Regions from separate parts of the Erwinia psychrophila genome, predicted to be linked through region 2. Evidence: riboswitches for the same ligand, from Rfam matches in the RefSeq annotation. Region 2 holds a riboswitch; each other region holds the start of a gene.
What was found. A riboswitch is a leader RNA that binds a small molecule or an ion and turns the genes downstream of it on or off. The one in region 2 is predicted to bind thiamine pyrophosphate.
Positions count from the first base shown of each region.

Region 1: it holds a riboswitch for thiamine pyrophosphate, as region 2 does, so the genes downstream of both, thiB (thiamine ABC transporter substrate binding subunit) here and thiM (hydroxyethylthiazole kinase) in region 2, are expected to answer to the same signal.
Region 3: it holds a riboswitch for thiamine pyrophosphate, as region 2 does, so the genes downstream of both, thiC (phosphomethylpyrimidine synthase ThiC) here and thiM (hydroxyethylthiazole kinase) in region 2, are expected to answer to the same signal.

Region 1 covers NZ_JBCHVB010000002.1:278,721-285,493, forward strand. The annotation lists gene thiQ (thiamine ABC transporter ATP-binding protein ThiQ) at 1-663, opposite strand, end outside; gene thiP (thiamine/thiamine pyrophosphate ABC transporter permease ThiP) at 647-2,257, opposite strand; gene thiB (thiamine ABC transporter substrate binding subunit) at 2,233-3,219, opposite strand; TPP riboswitch at 3,262-3,368, opposite strand; gene sgrR (HTH-type transcriptional regulator SgrR) at 3,404-5,065, opposite strand; gene AAH446_RS07360 (MFS transporter) at 5,311-6,486, shown strand; gene leuD (3-isopropylmalate dehydratase small subunit) at 6,532-6,773, opposite strand, start outside.
Region 2 covers NZ_JBCHVB010000003.1:244,154-250,926, forward strand. The annotation lists gene AAH446_RS10000 (N-acetylmuramidase domain-containing protein) at 1-1,666, opposite strand, end outside; partial or broken gene AAH446_RS10005 (IS630 family transposase) at 1,786-2,832, opposite strand; TPP riboswitch at 3,151-3,247, shown strand; gene thiM (hydroxyethylthiazole kinase) at 3,283-4,071, shown strand; gene thiD (bifunctional hydroxymethylpyrimidine kinase/phosphomethylpyrimidine kinase) at 4,068-4,868, shown strand; gene AAH446_RS10020 (GntR family transcriptional regulator) at 5,073-5,759, opposite strand; gene AAH446_RS10025 (mannitol dehydrogenase family protein) at 5,862-6,773, opposite strand, start outside.
Region 3 covers NZ_JBCHVB010000012.1:8,194-14,966, forward strand. The annotation lists gene nudC (NAD(+) diphosphatase) at 1-727, opposite strand, end outside; gene rsd (sigma D regulator) at 809-1,315, shown strand; TPP riboswitch at 1,437-1,537, shown strand; gene thiC (phosphomethylpyrimidine synthase ThiC) at 1,621-3,555, shown strand; gene thiE (thiamine phosphate synthase) at 3,552-4,199, shown strand; gene AAH446_RS19365 (HesA/MoeB/ThiF family protein) at 4,189-4,950, shown strand; gene thiS (sulfur carrier protein ThiS) at 4,934-5,134, shown strand; gene AAH446_RS19375 (thiazole synthase) at 5,136-5,912, shown strand; gene thiH (2-iminoacetate synthase ThiH) at 5,909-6,773, shown strand, end outside.

The sequences.
Region 1 (6,773 bases), on a different contig from region 2:
TTCGCCATTGAATAACGCTGCTGTACTGCCATCCCAGAACACGCTTCCCTCCACTATCAGGATGCTGCGCGGCGTTATACGCGCGGCGTCTTCAACGCTGTGCGACACCATCAACAGGGTAATAGCGCGTTCTGCACAGACTTCATCAACCAGCTGCAGCATCTCTTTTCTCAGCGCCGGATCCAGCGCTGAAAACGGCTCATCCAGCAGCAGAACCGGCTGCTGACGGACCAGGCAGCGGGCCAGCGCCACGCGCTGGCGCTGGCCGCCGGAAAGCTGGCCGGGAAGGCGCTGCAGATAGGTTTCCATCCCGACGCGCTTCGCAATGTCCTGCAGCTGCTGCTTTTGCGCATGATTCAGTTTCAGGCCGGGGTGAAGCCCCAGGCCGATATTCTGCGCCACGGTGAGGTGGGGAAAAAGATTATTCTCCTGAAAGAGCATCGAGACCGGACGCTGAGCCGGTGGCGTATGGCTGTGCGGCTGGTGATTAATGTGCAGGCTGCCTCCTTCAACCGGAAGGAAACCGGCAATCAGGCTGAGCAGGGTGCTTTTGCCCGCGCCGCTGGGGCCAAGAATGGCCACCCGCTCTCCCGGCTGCATGCTGAACGAAAACCGCATCGGCAGAGTATGATAAAGATAAGTCAGATCAGTCAGCGTCAGCATGGCGTCCCGGCAGTTTTTCAATCAGGGTGAACAGCAGAAAGCACAGCAGCAGGAGCAGCAGCGCGGTAACCGCACCGTCGCTGCTGCGGTATGACCCTATTTGCTGATAAAGGTAGAACGGCAGCGTGCGGAAATCCTCGTTGCCGAAGAGCGCAACCACGCCAAAATCGCCGATTGATAACACGCTGGCAAAGGCCAGCGCCTGGGCGATCGGGCGCTTCAGCGCTTTCAGCTCAATCAGCCTGAGCCGCTGCCAGCCCCGGATATCCAGCGACAGGCAGAGGCGGTTATAGCGTTCAGCGATATCGCGCAGCGGATTTTCCAGCACCTTCATGGCATAGGGGATCGCCATCAGCGCATTAGTGAAGATGACAATGCCGTCAGCCTGCTGCGGCAGACCAACGGTTTCGTTGAGCAGCATAAAGAAGCCCGTCGCCAGCACAATGCCCGGCATGGCAAGGATAAGCATTCCGCTCAGCTCCAGCAGCTGGCCCTGCAAAGCCCGCTGGCGCAGGCGAAGCTCGCGGCTGCTCCAGAGCAGCATCATGGTCAGCAGCACGCTCAGCAGGCCGGCACCAAGCGCAATGCGCAGCGAGGTGAGGGTAGCCTGCCAGAGCGCCGGTTCCTGCAGGACCGCGATCATCCCGCCATTGACGCCATCCACCATGACCGCCAGCAGCGGCGGCAGCAGCAGCAGCAGGGCCAGCGTAATCAGCAGGACGTCCGTAATCCTCGCCGTCAGGCTCTCTTCCGGGTTACGCCAGCCGCCAATACTGGCGACGCCGGAAGGAATAGCTTTGCTGAGCCGCTGGCTGAGCATGACCAGACCGAGGCAGCAGACCATCTGGACCATCGCCAGCAGGGCGGCCCGGCCGGGATCGTAGTCGAAGCTCAGCGCCTGGAAAATGGCGAGTTCAATGGTGGTCGCCTGCGGGCCGCCGCCGAGTGACAGCACGGTAGCGAAGCTGGCGAAGCAGAGCATAAAAATGAGCGCGCCAGCAGGCAGGATCTGCCGCCGGAGCCAGGGCCACTCCACTATCCGGAAATGATCCCAGCCGCGCAGGCCGAGCTGAGCGGCAAGCTGACGCTGTTCGCCGGGGATCTGCTCAAGCGTCTGCAGCAGTAAGCGCGCCGCCAGAGGAAGATTGAAGAAAACGTGCGCCAGCAGAATGCCCTGCAGGCCATAAGGCGAGAAAGTGTAGTCAATCCCCAGCAGTGCGCTGAGCTGAGCCAGCCAGCCGGTACGTCCGTAGACGCTGAGGATGCCAAACACCGCCACCAGCACCGGCAGCACCAGCGTCATCGCACAGAGGCGAAGCAGCGTTTCCCGGCCCGGGAACCGGCGGCGGTAGAGCGCCCGCGCCAGCGGAATGGCCGGAAGAACGGAGAGCGCGGCGGAAAGGAACGCCTGCCAGAAAGAGAAGCGCAGTACGTGCCACAGGTAGTCATCCTGCCAGAGATCGCGCCAGGCGATGGCGGGGGCGTTTCGCCACAGCGCGGTAAAGGCCAGCAGCGCCACGGCGACCAGCAGCGTCGCCGCCAGCGCGCCGGGCAGCAGCCAGCCTGCGATCAGCGGCTGACGGCGCGTTGCCATGCGGCTATCCACTGGCTGCGCTTATCGGCCACTTCCTCAGGGGTGAACTGTAGCGTGGTGGCAGGAAGGGGCAGCTTATCAAAACCTGCCGGTAAATCCGATTTGATCGCCGGATACATCCAGTTGCCGGTGGGAATGGTTTTCTGAAAGCCGTTATCCAGCATAAAGGTCAAAAACTGTTGCGCCAGCGCAGGCTGCCCGCTTGATTTCAGCATGCCGGCCACTTCCACCTGAAGGTAGTGACCTTCACTGAAGTTTGCGGCGGCGTACTGCGTTTTTTTCTCTTCAATCAGGTGATAGGCGGGGGAGGTGGTGTAGCTCAGCACCATATCGCCTTCTCCTTTCAGGAACAGGCCATAGGCTTCGCTCCACCCTTTGGTGACGGTAACGGTTTTCTTCGCCAGCTTCTGCCAGGCCGCAGGCGCATCATCGCCGTAGACTTTCTGCATCCACAGCAGCAGCCCCAGCCCAGGCGTGCTGGTGCGGGGATCTTCATAGATCACCCTCAGCGGCTGCTCGCTCTCTACCAGTTCTTTCAGGCTCTGCGGCGGGTTTTTGAGTTTGGTTTTATCGTAGACGAAGGCAAACCAGCCGTAGTCAAAAGGCACAAAGGTCTGGTTGTGCCAGCCGCCAGGGACGGTGGTCTGGCTGGTATCCACCTTAGCTGGTGCAAACAGGCCGGTTTTTTCCGCGGCTACCAGCAGGTTGTTATCCAGCCCAAGCACCACATCCGCTTTGCTGTTTTTTCCTTCCATACGCAGCCGGTTCAGCAGCGAAACACCATCTTCCAGCGACACATATTTGAGTTCACAGTGGCAATCGGCTTCAAACGCTTTTTTAACCGCCGGGCCTGGGCCCCAGTCTGCGGAGAAAGAGTCATAGGTGTAGACCACCAGCGTTGGTTTGGCGGCAAAGACGGGAAGAGCGGTAAGCATCAGCAGGGGAAGAAGTTTCTTTAACACTTTGCGTTCCTTAAGTTAAGCGAGGCCGCAAAGGATCTGAGCAGGTAACAGCGTCTCAAATCCCTACGCCGGCATTATCCGGATCAGGTTCGACGGGTCTGTCTCAGCGTGCAGGCTTAAAGCACCTGCGCGCACCCCGTTGAGAAGGCGCTATTCTAATGATTTCCGGGCGGTAGCGAAAGCGTCATGATTCAGGCGGTGCGAACCAGGCGGACTTGAAATCGAACCAGCCGAGGGTGTTCATCCTGACGCCGCGCATACTGCGCTCGCCTTCAAGGAGTAGCCAGTGATGGAATAACGGGTGCAGGCTCCAGGTATTGACGAGCTGGCGGCTCCAGTCGGCCAGCGAAAGCTTCTGTTCGCGCCAGCGTTGGGCATCCCGCTGCCAGTCAATCGGCACGCAGTGATGCAGCAGCGGGATCTCATACAGCAGGGAAAAGAGCGAGAACTCCAGCGGCAGGGTGAAGTTGGCGCTGCCGAGCCAGATATCGCTTTCCGCGTCGCCCCGGTGCCAGGTGGCATAGTCGACCTGGCGCGTTACCAGGCTGACACCGTGTGCCGCCAGCAGCGGCGCCAGCGCGTTAGCGATCGCTTGATGTTCAATATGGTCGTTGTACCAGGTCAGCGTAATTGAGGTCAGTTCAGGAGGCTTTTCCGTCACCGCCATATCGCGCCGGTGATGCCAGCGGGGCAGCAGGCCGTAGGCGGGGAACCAGTAGCGCTGATAGCCGATGCCGGAATGGTTCAGCAGCGCGACAGGATTGAAGATCATGCTGATCCAGCGCCGCACCTGCTCGTTCTGCCCCAGCGGCGAACGCTGATCGAACAGCAAAAAGTAACAGCCTTCTTCGAGGCGGCTCTCTTCCGATTTTTCGTCCACGCTGGCACCTTCCAGCTTTACGCCCGAATAGACCAGCTCATCGCTGATTTCCGGCAACACCCAGATATTCACTTCATCAATCAGCGCCCGGTAGCCGAAGTAATCATCAAAGGCGGCGATACGCAGCTGCGTTTGCTGGTTACGCACCACGGCGTACGGGCCGGTGCCGATCGGCTGACGGGCAAAGTCGGGCAGGGTGTGCCATTCGTCGGGCAGGATCATAGTACTGATGCTGCCCAGCAGCCAGGGTAGCCAGCTATCCGGCTGATGCAGGTAAATATCCAGCGTCCACGGGGTTGGCGAGTCGATGCGATCAAAATGTGAAAAAAGCGGCTGTGATTTCAGTCGGTTGAGCGAACCAATCACATCCGCCATCTCCAGCTCCCGGCCGTGGTGGAAATGAATGGCGGGCCGGAGATAAAAACGCCAGTGCAGGGGCGATACCTGCTGCCAGTGGTGGGCGATATCGGGCTCGATTTCCCCGTTTTCCTCATTTATATGCGTCAGACCGCTGAAAATCTGCCGGGCAAGGTGGGTTTCCGATCGCCTGAGCGGGGTGCCGGGCAGTAAATTGAGCAGCGACCGGTAATAGAGCACGCGAAGAATATGCTTGCCCTGCCGGAAGCTGCGGCCCAGGTGAGAGACCAGCATCTGCCGTACGGTATGCTTATCCCCGACAAGCTGCACCAGCTGATCGATGCGATCCTGCTCCAGCAGCTCCTCCGCCCGCTGCTGCTGAAGCGCCAGCCCGGTATAAAGGAAGCGCAGCGCCGAGCGCTTCCCCCGTCCCGCCTCTGCCTGCCACTCCAGCCAGCCTTCCGCCTGCATGGCGTTAAGCAGGTTACGCATATGGCGGCGGGAACAGCTGAGCTGAACGGCCAGCTCGCCAAGCGTGGTTTCCTTTGACTGACCGTTGCAGCTCTGCCAGAGGCGGATAAACTGCTGCTGTAAGCGGGAAGAGGACATAAAAGGGGAACCTTTTGTAAAAAGCGGTCTGTTTTTCCTGCCTTATATTAGGGCGATAATGGCTCCGATGAAAGAGCGGGAGGCATTCTCTGAATGGCGCTCTGGCATTATTTGAATCTGAGTATGGTGCATCTTCACCAGCCAGCGGGCATTATGTTCGCTGGCTTTTTTCGTCAGGCTTTTTTTCTTCTATGCTTCCTGTTTGTCGTCCGCGCCGGGCGGCTTTTGCCATTGAAGGACCAGGTATGAATATGCTCCGACCGCGTCGCCGTATTAATCCCGTTTACCTGGCCTTTATGGCCGTCTCTTTTATGATTGGCGTGGCGGGTGCGCTCCAGGCGCCCACCCTCAGTCTCTTTCTGACCCGTGAAGTGGCGGTACGACCGTTCTGGGTCGGACTGTTCTATACCGTCAATGCGATAGCCGGGATTGCCGTCAGTATTCTGCTGGCGAAGCGCTCGGATAATCGCGGCGATCGCCGCATGCTGATCCTCTTTTGCTGCGTGATGGCGACAGGTAACGCGCTGCTGTTTGCCTTTAACCGTGACTATCTGACGCTGATTACTTTTGGCGTGCTGCTCTCCGCCCTTGCCAGCGTGTCGATGCCGCAGATCTTTGCGCTGGCGCGCGAATACGCGGACAGTTCGGCGCGGGAAGTGGTGATGTTCAGCTCCGTGATGCGTGCGCAGCTTTCGCTGGCCTGGGTGATTGGCCCACCGCTGTCGTTCGCGCTGGCGCTAAACTACGGCTTTACCACCATGTTCGCGATCGCCGCGGGGCTTTTTGTCGTCTGCTTTGCGCTGATCTGGTTTGCGCTGCCCTCCGTGGCCCGCGTGGAGCAGTCGCCGGAAGTACTGAGCGCGCAAATCAGCGCCTGGAAGAATAAAGATGTGCGGCTGCTGTTTATCGCCTCGCTGCTGATGTGGACCTGCAATACCATGTATATCATTGATATGCCGCTCTATATCACCAGCGTCCTCGGGCTGCCGGACCGCCTTGCGGGTTTGCTGATGGGCGTGGCAGCGGGGCTGGAGATCCCGGCGATGCTGCTGGCCGGGCATCTGGTTAAACGCGTCGGCAAGCGCAAAATGATGCTTTTTGCCGTGGCGGCGGGCGTGCTGTTTTACCTGGGGCTGGTGCTGTTTCAGTCACGTATCGCGCTGATGGCGCTGCAAATTTTCAATGCGGTCTTTATCGGCATCGTCGCCGGCATTGGCATGCTCTACTTTCAGGATCTGATGCCCGGCCGGCCCGGTGCGGCGACTACGCTGTTTACTAACAGTATTTCCACTGGGGTGATCCTTGCCGGTATTCTTCAGGGGGCGCTGGCTGAAACCTTCGGGCACTATTCGGTCTACTGGGCGGCGCTGCTGCTCGCAATCGCGTCACTGGCCATGTCGGCGAAGGTAAAAGATGTCTGATAGCGTGACGTGCCAGACTTCCCTGGGGGAAAGTCTGGCAAAGGGTTAACGCAGGAAAGCGGGCTGCTTCTGCTCGTACGCGGCGATTTCCGCGTCGTGCTGAAGCGTCAGGCCGATACTGTCCAGCCCGTTAATCAGGCAGTGACGCCGGAAGGGATCGATGCTGAAGGCGTAACGTTTATCCCCCGCAGCGATCTCCTGAGCCTCCAGATCCACCGTAAAAGAAATGCCCGGCTGCGCGGCAACCTGCTGAAAAAGCGTTTCCACCACATCCTCATCCAGCGTCA
Region 2 (6,773 bases):
ACCTAATAGCATCAAGAAACACAATAGGATGCATATGCCACAGCGCTTCGCTGCTGCGGATCTCCGGCACATCCTTCATCCACACCAGTTTATTAATGAAATCGCGGTTATACAGCGCCATGTCCGGGTATTTCTTCGCCTGTTCATCCAGCGCGGCCTGCCACAGTGCTGACATGCCATCCTTCAGCCATTCGCTGTGATGTTTCACCACAAAGCGCTGTACCTGATACTGGATATGCGGCTGCGTGTTATGCAGAAATCGCCACAGCTCGCCGGCATCAATCACACCATCCTGGTTCAGATCCATCTGTTTCAGTAGCTTCTGGTATTGCCCGGTGTAACTCGAGGAATACATATCCCGCGTTTCACTCCGGGCCAGCGCTTCCAGCTGCCCGTACACCTGGCGCAGCCAGCCCTCTTTCGGCGTCTGGAAAATGCTTTGCGGCGCGTCCTCCTGCTCCAGTGGCATAAACCCCCGTTTTTCGAGGTCGAACTGGTTCGCTCTCTCCACATCCGCCGCCGCCATCCATGCCAGCTCGCCGGGAATGTAATACCAGCTCTTCCCGTCAGCGTCCAGCCGGCGACACTCGCTCTCCGGGGTGCATCGCTCTGCAGTTGTGGGGGAAGGATCTCCCCCCACGCCGGCCACCACAAACGAATTATCCTGCTCCCGGTGCATCCAGCGGGTTTTATCCGCCAGCGTGTGCAGCTCTGCCGCGCCGGTCGTTACCCCGGTCTTGTTCGCCAGAAAATCCTTCATCCGGGTATCCTGGCTGAATACTTCCAGATGGCAGAAGTGCTGTGGCCCGCCGGACGGACGTTCGTTCAGACTCAGGTGACCGATAATCTCCCCGGCCTTCACCGCCGGCGCATTCTCGCCGGAAACCGTCACCACCTGATTAAACACCCCGTGCTGACGGGCTGCCTGCATCCACGCCGGCAGCGCATCGCCCTGCCGCTTCACAAACTTATCCAGCCCGGAGATCCAGCCGGACTCACCGGCGGATAATCCGCTTTTCGTGCCTTCCGGTACCGACACCACGGACATGAAGATAAACGGGGCCGGCCTGCCGTTCAGCAGAAATGAAGCCTCCTGCTTAATCTCCACCACAGTACCGCGCGGCAGTGTGGTCTGCGTATCCTGCGGCACCTCATAGTGACGCAGCGCATCACGGGGGACGTTGACCCCTTCCCTCAGCCCACTGCGTATCCAGCCGGGAGAGGTGTTGTCCTGGCGAATTTTCAGCGCACTGGCGGTCACTGTCGCGATTCGTGTGTCTGTAATGCCATATTCAGAAAGCGGAGCTATCTGCATCCACAGTGTATAGAAGTCCAGTGAGTTATCGGGTTTGTCTTTATCCGGGGTACAGATTGATTTGATGAGAACAAAAGTGGAGCTGAATTTTAGCATCTTCTTTTTGAACGGGGCGGTCTGGTAATCATCATTTAATCGCCAGGCGACCACCTGACCATCAGTCATGCATTTCAGACCGTGGCTGTCGGGTTTAAATACAGCATTACCCGCAAAACTATCATAAAGATGGATGCCACCATGCCAATGCTCCGCCTTTTTCATCAACCAGTGAGTATCTCCCTCACTGCCCTGTATTGCTTCCATGAACTCCGTTGCCGAACGGTAGCCATCAACTGGCAGTACCATTTTCATCTTGTTCTCCCTGAACTTATGGTGGTTATTTGTTCATCATACACTGCTTAAGACATAACCCAAACTTCCATAAGTGGATAAATTTGCTACTGAATAAAGCAGTAGTAAATGGAAATATACTAAATAGCTGTTCCTAATACCGCTACACTTATTGGCTGCCCGTATTTCCCTCCAGGGAATGAGCTTACCGTTTTCATAAAGTGATGAACCTTCTGTAGCAGCAGCCACATTGAGCGACACTGATGGTTTCGGGTTATTGTGTTATGCAGCGCCTGCCACAACCGTTCAACATGGTTGACACATGGTGAGTAAACCGATTGATAAATTACCCGGAAATTCGGATCCTGCTTCAGCCAGTGCAGCGTCTGCTGACTTTTATGGATGATGTAGTTATCCACCATCAGCGTGACAGTTTTTGCCCGACGATATGTGGCTTTAAGGTGTTTCAGCAGGCTGATGAACAGGACTGAACCTCTGCTGCTCCCGCCTGTATAACTGACCCGACCGGTACCGCTGTGCAGAGAATCTGCAAGATAATATTTTTCATGCTGCCCCGGTGTGACAACGCTTTTTTGCTAGCCGCGTAATTGCCAGTCTGCACCGGTTTTTGGGTTGAGATGGATATCCACCTCATCCTCGTAAAATACGGGATGTTCAGCGCTACATCCGGCGAGCACTTTTGCAATAGCGGCCATTTTTCTTCTTTATGTGGGTCGCGAATACGCAACGTAGGGGCAGCCCTTCGCCAGACCAGCAGCGGGAAGCCAGCGACTTACCGTTGAAGCATGTAAGCGACAGCCAGTTATCTCTTTGATTTTAAGGCTAACAGTTTAGTACTCCAGCGAGAGCGCTGATAACCAAAATCGCCGGAAGAATACTTTATAAGTTCACGTACAGTACGCAGATATGCCCGAAGGGCCACGACGGGAATGTCCGGTGGGCAATGATTTCAGACCTTCGACACCCGTAAGCGTAAACCAGTTAATCCAGCGCCCAATGGATGAACGGGCGCAGCAGAGCGTTCTGGCGACATCGCTGACACGGTCACCTCGGTGCAGCATCAGCATGGCGGTCAGCCTGCGGGTATGGTTCTTGTCACGTGTTTGATGGATCGCTTTCTGCATCAGACGTCGTTCGTCGCGGTGAATTGGTGCTATGATCGGCATCGCTCAGTCCGGTTGGTGGTTTGGGATGTTTGGCGATTGATCCACAGTAACACCGGAAGATTAATCGATTATGTAGACTTCCAGATTAAAGCCTCACAAGCCAGCTTCCTGCAATCGCTCACGCTTTCTATGAGAAGTGGTCAAAGCATTACGGGCGGGCGGTATAACAAAGGGGCACTAAGCCTTTTTTTCGTGTGTGGGATGAGGTTTAAAAAGGGGTCATGCGCATTTTCAAGGTGAAGAAGCGATCCCTTGGGAGGGCAGGCTTGCACCAGCAAGCCACTTCCCCTAAGCTGGAAAAAAGTAAGCTAATTTGTACTAAATGACTCGGGGTGCCCTTCTTTGTGAAGGCTGAGAAATACCCGTTGAACCTGAACTGGATAATGCCAGCGGAGGGAAGTCAGATGCCTGACCGCATCGCCTTCTTGATCGCCGGTTGGGAGCTTTACCATGATCCAACCTCACTGCTTTACCACTGACAATGCCGCCGCCTCACTGGCCCTTTTTCATCAAAATCCTTCGCTCGTACACTGCCTGACCAATGACGTTGTGCAAACTTTTACCGCCAATGTGCTGCTGGCGCTCGGCGCCTCGCCTGCCATGGTTATCGAGCCTCAGGAAGCAGAACAGTTTGCCGCGCTGGCCGATGCGGTACTGATTAACGTCGGTACGCTGACGCAGTCACGCAGCGAAGCGATGCTGGCGGCGGTGCTGGCTGCCGTCAAGGCGGACAAACCCTGGACGCTCGACCCCGTCGCGGTAGGCGCGCTGAGCTTTCGCAGCGAGTTTTGCCAGCGGCTGCTGGCGCACCGGCCTGCGGCTATCCGCGGCAACGCCTCTGAAATTCTGGCGCTGGCGCGTCAGGCCGTCTCCGGACGCGGCGTGGACAGCCTGCACGCATCCAGCGCTGCCCTGGAAGCCGCTCACCAGCTGGCGCTCGACTGTGGTGCCATCGTCGCCGTGACCGGCGAGGAGGATTTTATCGCCGATGGTCAGCGCTGCCTGCGGGTGCCGGGCGGATCGCCGCTGATGACGCGCGTTGTCGGCACGGGCTGCGCGCTGTCGGCGGTGGTGGCCGCGTTCACCGCGCTGCCGGGCGATCGGCTCAGTCACGTCGCCAGCGCCTGCCGGGTGATGAGCCTGGCGGGAGAGCGGGCTGCCACGGCGGGCGGACCGGGCAGCTTTGTTGCCGCCTTTCTGGATACGCTCTACAGCCTGAAGGGGGAGACGCTGCAATGAAACGCATTAACGCACTGACCATTGCCGGTACCGATCCCAGCGGCGGCGCGGGCATCCAGGCCGATCTGAAAACCTTCTCCGCCCTTGGTGCTTACGGCACCAGCGTGATTACCGCGCTGGTCGCGCAAAACACCTGCGGCGTACAGTCGCTGTATCGCATTGAGCCTGAGTTCGTCGCGGCGCAGCTGGCCTCGGTGCTGAGCGATGTACGCATCGACAGTGTCAAAATCGGCATGCTGGCGGAGAGCGATATTATCGAGGCGGTGGCGGAAGGACTACAGGCCGCACCGGTGCCCTGGATCGTGCTGGATACGGTGATGCTGGCGAAAAGTGGCGATGCCCTGCTCACGCCCGGCGCGGTGGCGACGCTGCGCCAGCGGCTGCTGCCAAAAGTGTCGCTGATCACCCCGAACCTGCCCGAAGCCGCAGCGTTGCTGGAATGCCCGGTCGCCACCAGTGAGCAGGAGATGCGGCAGCAGGGCAGAGCGCTGCTGGCGTCAGGCTGCCAGGCGGTCCTGATGAAAGGCGGCCATCTCAGCGATACGGAAAGCCCCGACTGGCTGATTACCCGCGACGGTGAACGGCGTTTCTCCGCGCCGCGCGTGCTAACCCGGCACACTCACGGCACCGGCTGTACGCTCTCCGCGGCGCTGGCCGCGCTCCGGCCCCGGCATGAAAGCTGGGAGAACACGCTGCATGAAGCTAAAGGCTGGTTACAGGGCGCGCTTGAACATGCCGGTACGCTGGAGGTGGGTAAGGGCAACGGTCCGGTGCATCATTTCTGGCGCTGGTGGTAGCGGGCGGGCTTTTAGTGGTTTCTCAGTAAAAAGTCGCGTCAGTTGAAGTGAGTAAGGGTGCGCTGAGCGTCAGAGCTGCTGGGGGCCGGGAGCGATCTCATTGCCCGGTAATTTTACCAGTTTGTCATGCGGGAAGCGTATTCCGGGCGCCTTGCAGCACAAACCCGCAGGCCCTGTGCCTGCGGGTTCGCGCTTATCGACACATCAGGTTTGCTCAAACCATTCGCTGTTCTGTTCGGCAATCGGCGTGATCGAAAAGATCATCTCCTGAAGATGGTGACGCAGTGCGCGTTCAGCGCCGGCGACATCCTTCGCCACCAGCGCTTCATAAATCTCATAATGCTGCTCGATAAGAATATCCGGCGGGGAAACTTTACTCAGGGTCAGAAAACGCACCCGATCCATCGCGGCTTTGATGTTTTCAATGGTTTGCCAGGCAAGTTCGCACTGAATGCTCTGGGCGATGATCAGATGGAATTCATCATCCAGCAGCAGAAAGGCGTGACTGTCATGGCGTGCCGCGGCCATTTTCTGTAGCTGGAGATTATGTTCCAGTCGCGCCAGGGAAGCCGCAGAGGCTTCCGTGGCCGCCCGGCGTACCACCGCCACCTCTACCGCCTCGCGGATAAAACGACCGTCGGCGACGCGCTGCGCGGAAATTTTTCGCACAAAGGTGCCGCGCTGGGGAAGCACCTGCACCAGACCCGCCTCGGCCAGCTTGATAAAGGCCTCACGCACCGGCTGGCGCGAAACGTTGAAGCGGGCTGAGACCTCTTTTTCGGAGAGCAGGGAGCCCGGCGGAATGGCGCAGGTCACAATATCCTGGCGTAAAAAGCGATAGATCTGCTGATTAACGGGTTCACTGGCGGTAATGGTGTAAGCAATAGACATTCGGCACGATTCGTTATGGGTAAGGCGTCAGTGAAGCTGGCGCAGGAACATCCAGTCTAATCAGCCTGATGCACCAGCGCCAGCCCTTTCGCCGTGAAACAATCAGTCAGCCGTAACGACCTGCCTGACCGCTTCTTTTGCTCCCAGCTTAAGCAGGAGCTGATAGGCGTGGATCACCTTTTCGCGGAACAGCGTACTGTCCGGCAGATCGTCACCGAATACCGACTTCAGCGAAAGAAGCGCGGTGACGCGCGCTTCGCCTTCCTGGCTTGACGCTACAAGGCGCGCAAGCTCTTCATGCATAGGATCGTTAATCTCAATCGGCTGGCCCTTTTCGTCAACGCCGCCAACATAGCGGATCCAGCCCGCCACGCCCAGCGCCAGCAGATCGAAACGGCTGCCGTTATTCAGGTGCCAGCGAATGCTGTCCAGCCAGCGCTGCGGCAGCTTCTGCGTACCGTCGGTGGCGATCTGATAAGTGCGGTGACGGATAGCCCGGTTCTGGTAGCGGGCGATCAGCGAATCCGCATAGGCGACCAGATCCACATTTTCGGTGCGTAACGTCGGCGCCTGCTCGTCTAACATCAGCTTTCTTGCCGCCTGTAAAAAGGCCGCATCTTCCATGCAGTCACTGATGTGCTCATAGCCGGCCAGGTAGCCGAGATAGGCCAGCAGCGAGTGGCTGCCGTTAAGCATACGCAGCTTCATCTCTTCAAAAGGCAGCACGTCAGCAACCAGCTCGGCGCCCGCTTTCTCCCACTCGGGACGACCGCTGACGAAGTTATCTTCAATCACCCACTGGAAGAACGGCTCGCACTCAACGCCGACCGGATCGGCACAGCCCAGCGTCTCCTTCAGGGCGTTGAACGCCTCTGCGGTCATGGCGGGAACGATGCGGTCTACCATCGTTGAAGGGAAGGTAATGTTGGCGCGGATATAGTCTGCCAGTGCCGGATCGAGACGCTCAGCGAGCTGGGTCACCACGTTGCGGGTGACGTGGCCGTTTTCCGGCAT
Region 3 (6,773 bases), on a different contig from region 2:
TGCGCGCTACCGTCCCGGCTGGCGGAAGCTGGGGCAGCGCATCGTAGCGATACCAGCCGGCATCCAGTAACTCTTTCGGGTCAATGTGGATCTCGCCGCTGTCGTAGTCTGCCATAAACGCCATCATCAGCGACTGCGGGAAGGGCCAGGGCTGCGAGGTTACGTAGCGGAGGTTCTTCACTTTGATACCGCTCTCTTCCATCACTTCCCGGGCGACGGTCTGCTCCAGCGTCTCCCCGACTTCCACAAATCCCGCCAGCACCGTATAGATGCCGTTACGGTGTCGGGTATGCTGGGCCAGCAGAATTTGATCGTTACGGCGGATAGCCACAATGATACAGGGCGCGATCTGCGGATAATAACGCTGCCGACAGTGGTTGCACAGACAGGCCCACTCCGTCCGGCTCTGGTGCATCTCATGTCCGCAATAGCCACACCACTTGTGCGAACGGTAAAACTCCGCCAGCTGGATGCCTCGCCCGACAAGCTGGAACAGACCGGCATCCTGATCGATAAGCTGCCTGAGCGAACCCATGTCGTCCGATCGGCTTTCGCGGATCAGCCAGACAGGATCGCCAAGCCACTCACCAATAAGCGATCCTTGCGATCCAACAAGTCCGACCTCACATGCCGTGCCGAACGGTAATTGACCTTTTGGTAACCAAAGTTTATGTTGGTGGCTGACAACCCACCAGCCAGCGTCTACGCTAGAAATCTCACGTTCCATAAATTGCTTTCCTCAGCTTTACAGGGCTTTCTGCATTACTGGATTGGGATCAGATTTTACTTAATATTCACGGAGCCACTCATGCTTAACCAGTTAGAAGACCTGACCGCGCGCGTAGGCGGATGTAGCGACCTTGTGGACTTTTGTCTGCGTGCCCGTAAAGAGTTACTGGTTGCTTATTATCAGCTAGTTGGCATCAAGCCTAACAAGGAATCGCTGACCACGCTTGACGAAAACGCGCTGGATACCTTCTGCCAGAATCTGGTCGATTACCTTTCTACCGGCCATTTTACCGTTTATGAACGTTTTATCGAAGAGCTGGAAGGCAGCCAGCAGTTAGCCAAAGCGGCGCAGATCTACCCTTCCCTGCAGGCAAATACCGCGCAGATTATGCAGGTTTACGATAACAATCTGGAAACGGCTATCGATCACGACAACTGCATTGAGTTCCAGAACGCGCTCTCCGCCGTTGGCGAGGCGCTGGAAGCGCGCTTTACGCTGGAGGATAAATTTATTCAGCTGGCGCTGGAGAAAACGGCAGAGAAACCCGCGGCGGCTAACGATCCGGCGCTGGCGCGTCCCGCCTGATACGTTATCAGATTGTAAACTTCTTGTGGTTTCAAAAAAGCCCCCTTATGCTGAAGGGGCAATAAGGTAACGGCGTTTTATCCGTTGCTCGTTTTGGCCATGACCTTAGTGATGGCTGAAATTCTTCTTGTCGGAGTGCCCTTCGGGGCTGAGACCGTTAATTCGGGATCCGCGGAACCTGATCAGGTTAGTACCTGCGAAGGGAACAAGAGTAAACATTCAGTGACGGTGTGAATCCTCACATCCTGCGCTTACTCCTCCGGACTCCAGGCAAGCAACTTCCCTTTTTTATTCAGGAACGTGCTATGTCTACCCATGTTAAAAAACTGACCCGTCGTGAGCAGCGTGCCGAAGCGCAACAGTTTATCGCTTCCCTGAAGGGCACCGCCTTTCCTAACTCAAAACGTATCTGGCTGACCGGCTCAAGGCCAGATATCCGCGTTCCGATGCGTGAAATTCAGCTCAGCCCGACGAAAACCGGCGGCAGTAAAGAAGTACCTCTCTTTGAAGAGAATGAACCTGTGCCGGTATACGACACCGCCGGGCCCTATGGCGACCCTGAAGCCAGCATCGATCTTCATGCCGGCCTGGAAAGGATGCGTGAAGCGTGGATTGTTGATCGCAATGATACTCACCCCGTTGAGCACCTCAGCTCCGTTTTTACCCAGCAGCGTCTCGCCGATCGGGGGCTTGATCATCTGCGGTTTGATCGGCTGCCGAATCCCCGCCGCGCATTGCAGGGTCGCTGCGTTACGCAGCTTCATTATGCCCGTCAGGGCGTGATCACGCCGGAAATGGAGTTTATCGCGCTGCGTGAAAACATGGGCCGCGAACGGATCCGTAGCGAAGTTTTGCTGCAACAGCATCCCGGCCACAGTTTCGGCGCCAGCCTGCCGGAAAATATCACCGCCGGGTTCGTCCGTGATGAAGTGGCCGCAGGCCGTGCCATCATTCCGGCCAACATTAATCATCCGGAGTCTGAGCCGATGATTATCGGGCGAAACTTCCTGGTGAAAATAAACGCTAATATCGGGAATTCAGCGGTCAGCTCTTCAATTGAAGAAGAGGTCGAGAAGCTGGTCTGGTCTGCCCGTTGGGGAGCCGATACGGTGATGGATCTCTCCACGGGCCGTAATATTCATGAAACCCGTGAATGGATCCTGCGTAACAGCCCGGTTCCTATAGGTACAGTGCCCATTTATCAGGCGCTGGAGAAGGTCAGCGGCGTGGCGGAAAACCTGAGCTGGGAGGTGTTTCGCGATACGCTGCTGGAACAGGCCGAACAGGGCGTGGACTATTTTACCATTCACGCCGGTGTGCTGCTGCGCTATGTCCCGATGACGGCGAAGCGCCTGACCGGCATCGTTTCGCGTGGCGGCTCGATCATGGCGAAGTGGTGTCTTTCGCATCATAAAGAGAGCTTTCTGTATGAGCACTTCCGTGAAATCTGTGAAATCTGCGCCGCCTATGACGTTTCCCTCTCCCTGGGCGATGGCCTGCGCCCGGGATCGATCCAGGATGCCAACGACGAGGCGCAGTTCGCCGAACTGCATACGCTGGGCGAACTGACCAAAATCGCCTGGGAATATGATGTGCAGGTGATGATCGAAGGCCCGGGCCACGTGCCGATGCAGATGATCCGCCGCAATATGACAGAACAGCTGGAGCATTGCCACGAGGCGCCCTTCTATACTCTTGGCCCGCTGACGACGGATATCGCGCCGGGGTACGATCATTTTACCTCCGGGATAGGCGCCGCCATGATCGGCTGGTTCGGCTGCGCCATGCTCTGTTACGTCACGCCAAAAGAGCATCTGGGGCTGCCCAACAAGGAAGATGTAAAGCAGGGGCTGATTACCTACAAGATTGCTGCACATGCCGCAGACCTGGCGAAAGGTCATCCCGGCGCGCAGATCCGCGATAACGCCATGTCGAAAGCCCGTTTCGAATTCCGTTGGGAAGATCAGTTCAACCTGGCGCTCGATCCCCATACGGCGCGAGCCTACCACGATGAGACGCTGCCGCAGGAGTCGGGCAAGGTGGCCCATTTTTGCTCAATGTGCGGGCCTAAATTCTGTTCAATGAAGATTACCCAAGAGGTGCGCGACTATGCCGCCCGCCTGGAGGCGGAAGCGCAGCCGATTGAGGTCGGCATGGCGCAAATGTCCGAAGCCTTCCGCACGCGCGGCGGCGAACTCTATCATCCTGCCGACACGCTGATTCGGGAGGAAAAAGCATGAGCCGCGGCCCTTTTCCCGCAACTGCCGCGCGGCTTGGTCTCTACCCGGTGGTGGAGAGTGTGGCATGGCTTGAACGCCTGTTGGATGCTGGCGTGCGTACGCTGCAACTTCGTATTAAAGATCTTCCGGAAGCGGCGGTAGAGCAGGATATCGCTCACGCGGTCGCGCTGGGCAAACGTTATCAGGCACGCCTGTTTATCAATGATTACTGGCGTTCAGCCATTAAATATCAAGCCTATGGCGTGCATCTGGGTCAGGAGGATCTGGATGTGGCGGATCTGGATGCCCTGCACCGCGCGGGCTTACGTCTCGGCCTCTCCACGCATGACGACGCGGAGCTGGATCGCGCTCTGGCAGAACAACCTTCCTATATCGCGCTGGGGCATCTGTTCCCGACGCAGACCAAAGTCATGCCCTCATCGCCACAGGGACTCAGTGAACTGCAACGCCATCTCTCCCGCCTGAAGGGCATCTCCACCGTAGCGATTGGTGGGATCACTCTGGAGCGAGCGCCGCAGGTGCTGGCTACCGGCGTGGGCAGCATCGCTGTGGTCAGCGCTATCACCCAGGCCGCTGACTGGCGGGCGGCCACAGCCGCCTTGCTGGCGCTGGCCGGGACGGGAGATGACGCTGATGCTAAATGACAGCGATTTCCTGCGCTACAGCCGCCAGCTGCTGCTGGAAGAGTTTGGCCTGGAGGGGCAGCAAAAATTACAGGCGGCCAGCGTACTGATCGTCGGGCTTGGCGGACTGGGTTCTCCTGCGTCGCTTTATCTCGCCGCTGCCGGCGTCGGTAAACTGCTGCTGGCTGACGATGATAAAGTGCATATCAGCAATCTTCAGCGGCAAATCCTCTTTCGTCACAGCGAGACCGGCCAGCCTAAAGCGCTGCTGGCGAAAAAGCATCTACAGGCGCTCAATCCTCAGGTTGAGTTTATCGTTCTTGAGCAGCGCATGGATGAAGCAAGCCTTGGTGAAATTATTCAGCAGGCGGACCTGGTGCTGGACTGCTGCGACAATATGCAGACCCGCCATGCTATCAATACCGCCTGCGTGCAGAGCGGCACGCCACTTATCAGCGCCAGCGCGGTAGGTTTTAGCGGCCAGTTACTGGTGCTCACGCCGCCCTTCAGCCAGGGCTGCTACCGCTGCCTCTGGCCCGACGACGCCGAGCCGCAGCGGAACTGCCGCACGGCGGGCGTACTGGGGCCTGTTGTTGGCGTAATGGGGACGCTTCAGGCGCTGGAAGCCCTTAAGCTGCTTTCCGGTCAGCCTTCTCCCCTTGCGGGTAAGCTCCGCCTGTTCGACGGACGCCAGCAGACCTGGCGCACGCTAAATCTGGCACGCAGCGAGAACTGCCCGGTATGTGGAGGAATACATGAAGATCCTCGTTAATGATGAAGCGATGACGTTCCCTGCCCCGCTGCGGCTGGCAGAACTTCTGGATCATCTTTCGCGCCAGCAACCCGGCACCGCACTCGCCGTCAATCAGTGCATTATTCCCCGTGACCGCTGGTCTTCTTACCATTTGCAGGAGGGCGATGAGCTGGTTATTTTCCAGGCTATCGCCGGAGGTTAATATGCTCAGGATCGCTGACAGAACATTCTCTTCACGCTTGCTGACCGGCACCGGCAAGTTTTCCAGTCCTGCCATCATGCTTGAAGCTCTGCGCGAGTCCGGATCTGAGCTGGTGACGCTGGCCATGAAACGGGTTGATTTGCGCGGCGGTGATGACGGGATCCTGCTGCCGCTACAGGCTTCTGGCGTTCAGCTCCTGCCCAACACTTCCGGGGCCAAGAGCGCTGGAGAAGCGATTTTTGCCGCCCGTCTGGCCCGCGAGGCGCTGGGAACGCACTGGCTGAAGCTGGAGATCCATCCCGATGCGCGCTATCTGCTACCCGATCCGATTGAAACGCTGAAAGCCGCCGGGGCATTAGTGAAAGAGGGCTTTACCGTTCTCCCCTACTGTCATGCTGACCCGGTATTGTGCCGCCGGCTGGAGGAAGTGGGCTGTGCCGCCGTCATGCCGCTTGGGGCGCCGATTGGCAGCAATCAGGGGCTGAAAACCCGGGATCTTCTGGCCATTATCATTGAACAGGCGGGCATTCCGGTCATTGTGGATGCCGGCATCGGCGCGCCAAGTCATGCCAGCGAGGCGCTCGAAATGGGGGCGGACGCGGTACTGGTGAATACGGCTATCGCTTCTTCACCCAACCCGGTGATGATGGCGCGCGCCTTCAGGCTGGCCGTTGAGGCGGGCTCGCTGGCACGTGAGAGTGGTCTCAGTGGTCTTAGCGCGCAGGCACGGGCCACCAGCCCGCTGACGGGATTTTTACAGGATGGGACAGCATTATGAAATGTTTTGCTGACCAGTGGGAGAAGCTGGACTGGGATGACATCCGCCTGCGGATAAACAGCAAACGGCCAGCCGATGTGGAACGGGCGCTGAATGCCCCTCTGGTAGGACGTGAAGAGCTGATGGCGCTGCTTTCGCCTGCCGCCGCCGCTTACCTTGAGCCGCTGGCGCAAAAGGCACAGCGCCTGACCCGCCAGCGTTTCGGCTATGCGGTCAATCTGTTTGTTCCTCTCTACCTCTCCAATCTTTGCGCCAATGACTGCACCTATTGCGGATTTTCCATGAGTAACCGCATCAAACGTAAGACGCTGGACGCGGGGGAAATCGCCCGTGAATGCGACGCGATCAGGGGAATGGGCTTCGATCAGCTGCTGCTGGTCACCGGCGAACATCAGACCAAAGTCGGGATGGACTATTTTCGCCAGCACCTGCCCGCTATCCGGCAGCGTTTCAGCTCGCTGATGATGGAAGTGCAGCCACTGGCTGAGGAGCAGTATGCCGAACTGAAGACGCTGGGGCTGGATGGCGTGCTGGTGTATCAGGAAACCTATCATCCTGCGGTTTATGCACGGCATCATTTGAAAGGGAACAAGCAGGACTTTTATTTTCGTCTGGAAACGCCAGATCGGCTCGGACGGGCGGGGATCGATAAGATCGGCCTGGGTACGCTGACTGGGTTGTCGGACAACTGGCGAACCGACTGCTTTATGATGGCGGAGCACCTGCTGTGGTTGCAAAAAACTTACTGGCAGAGCCGTTACTCGGTCGCCTTTCCCCGGCTGCGTCCCTGTGCCGGCGGTATTGAACCCGTTTCAGTAATGGATGAGGCTCAGCTGGTGCAGGTCATCTGCGCTTTCCGGT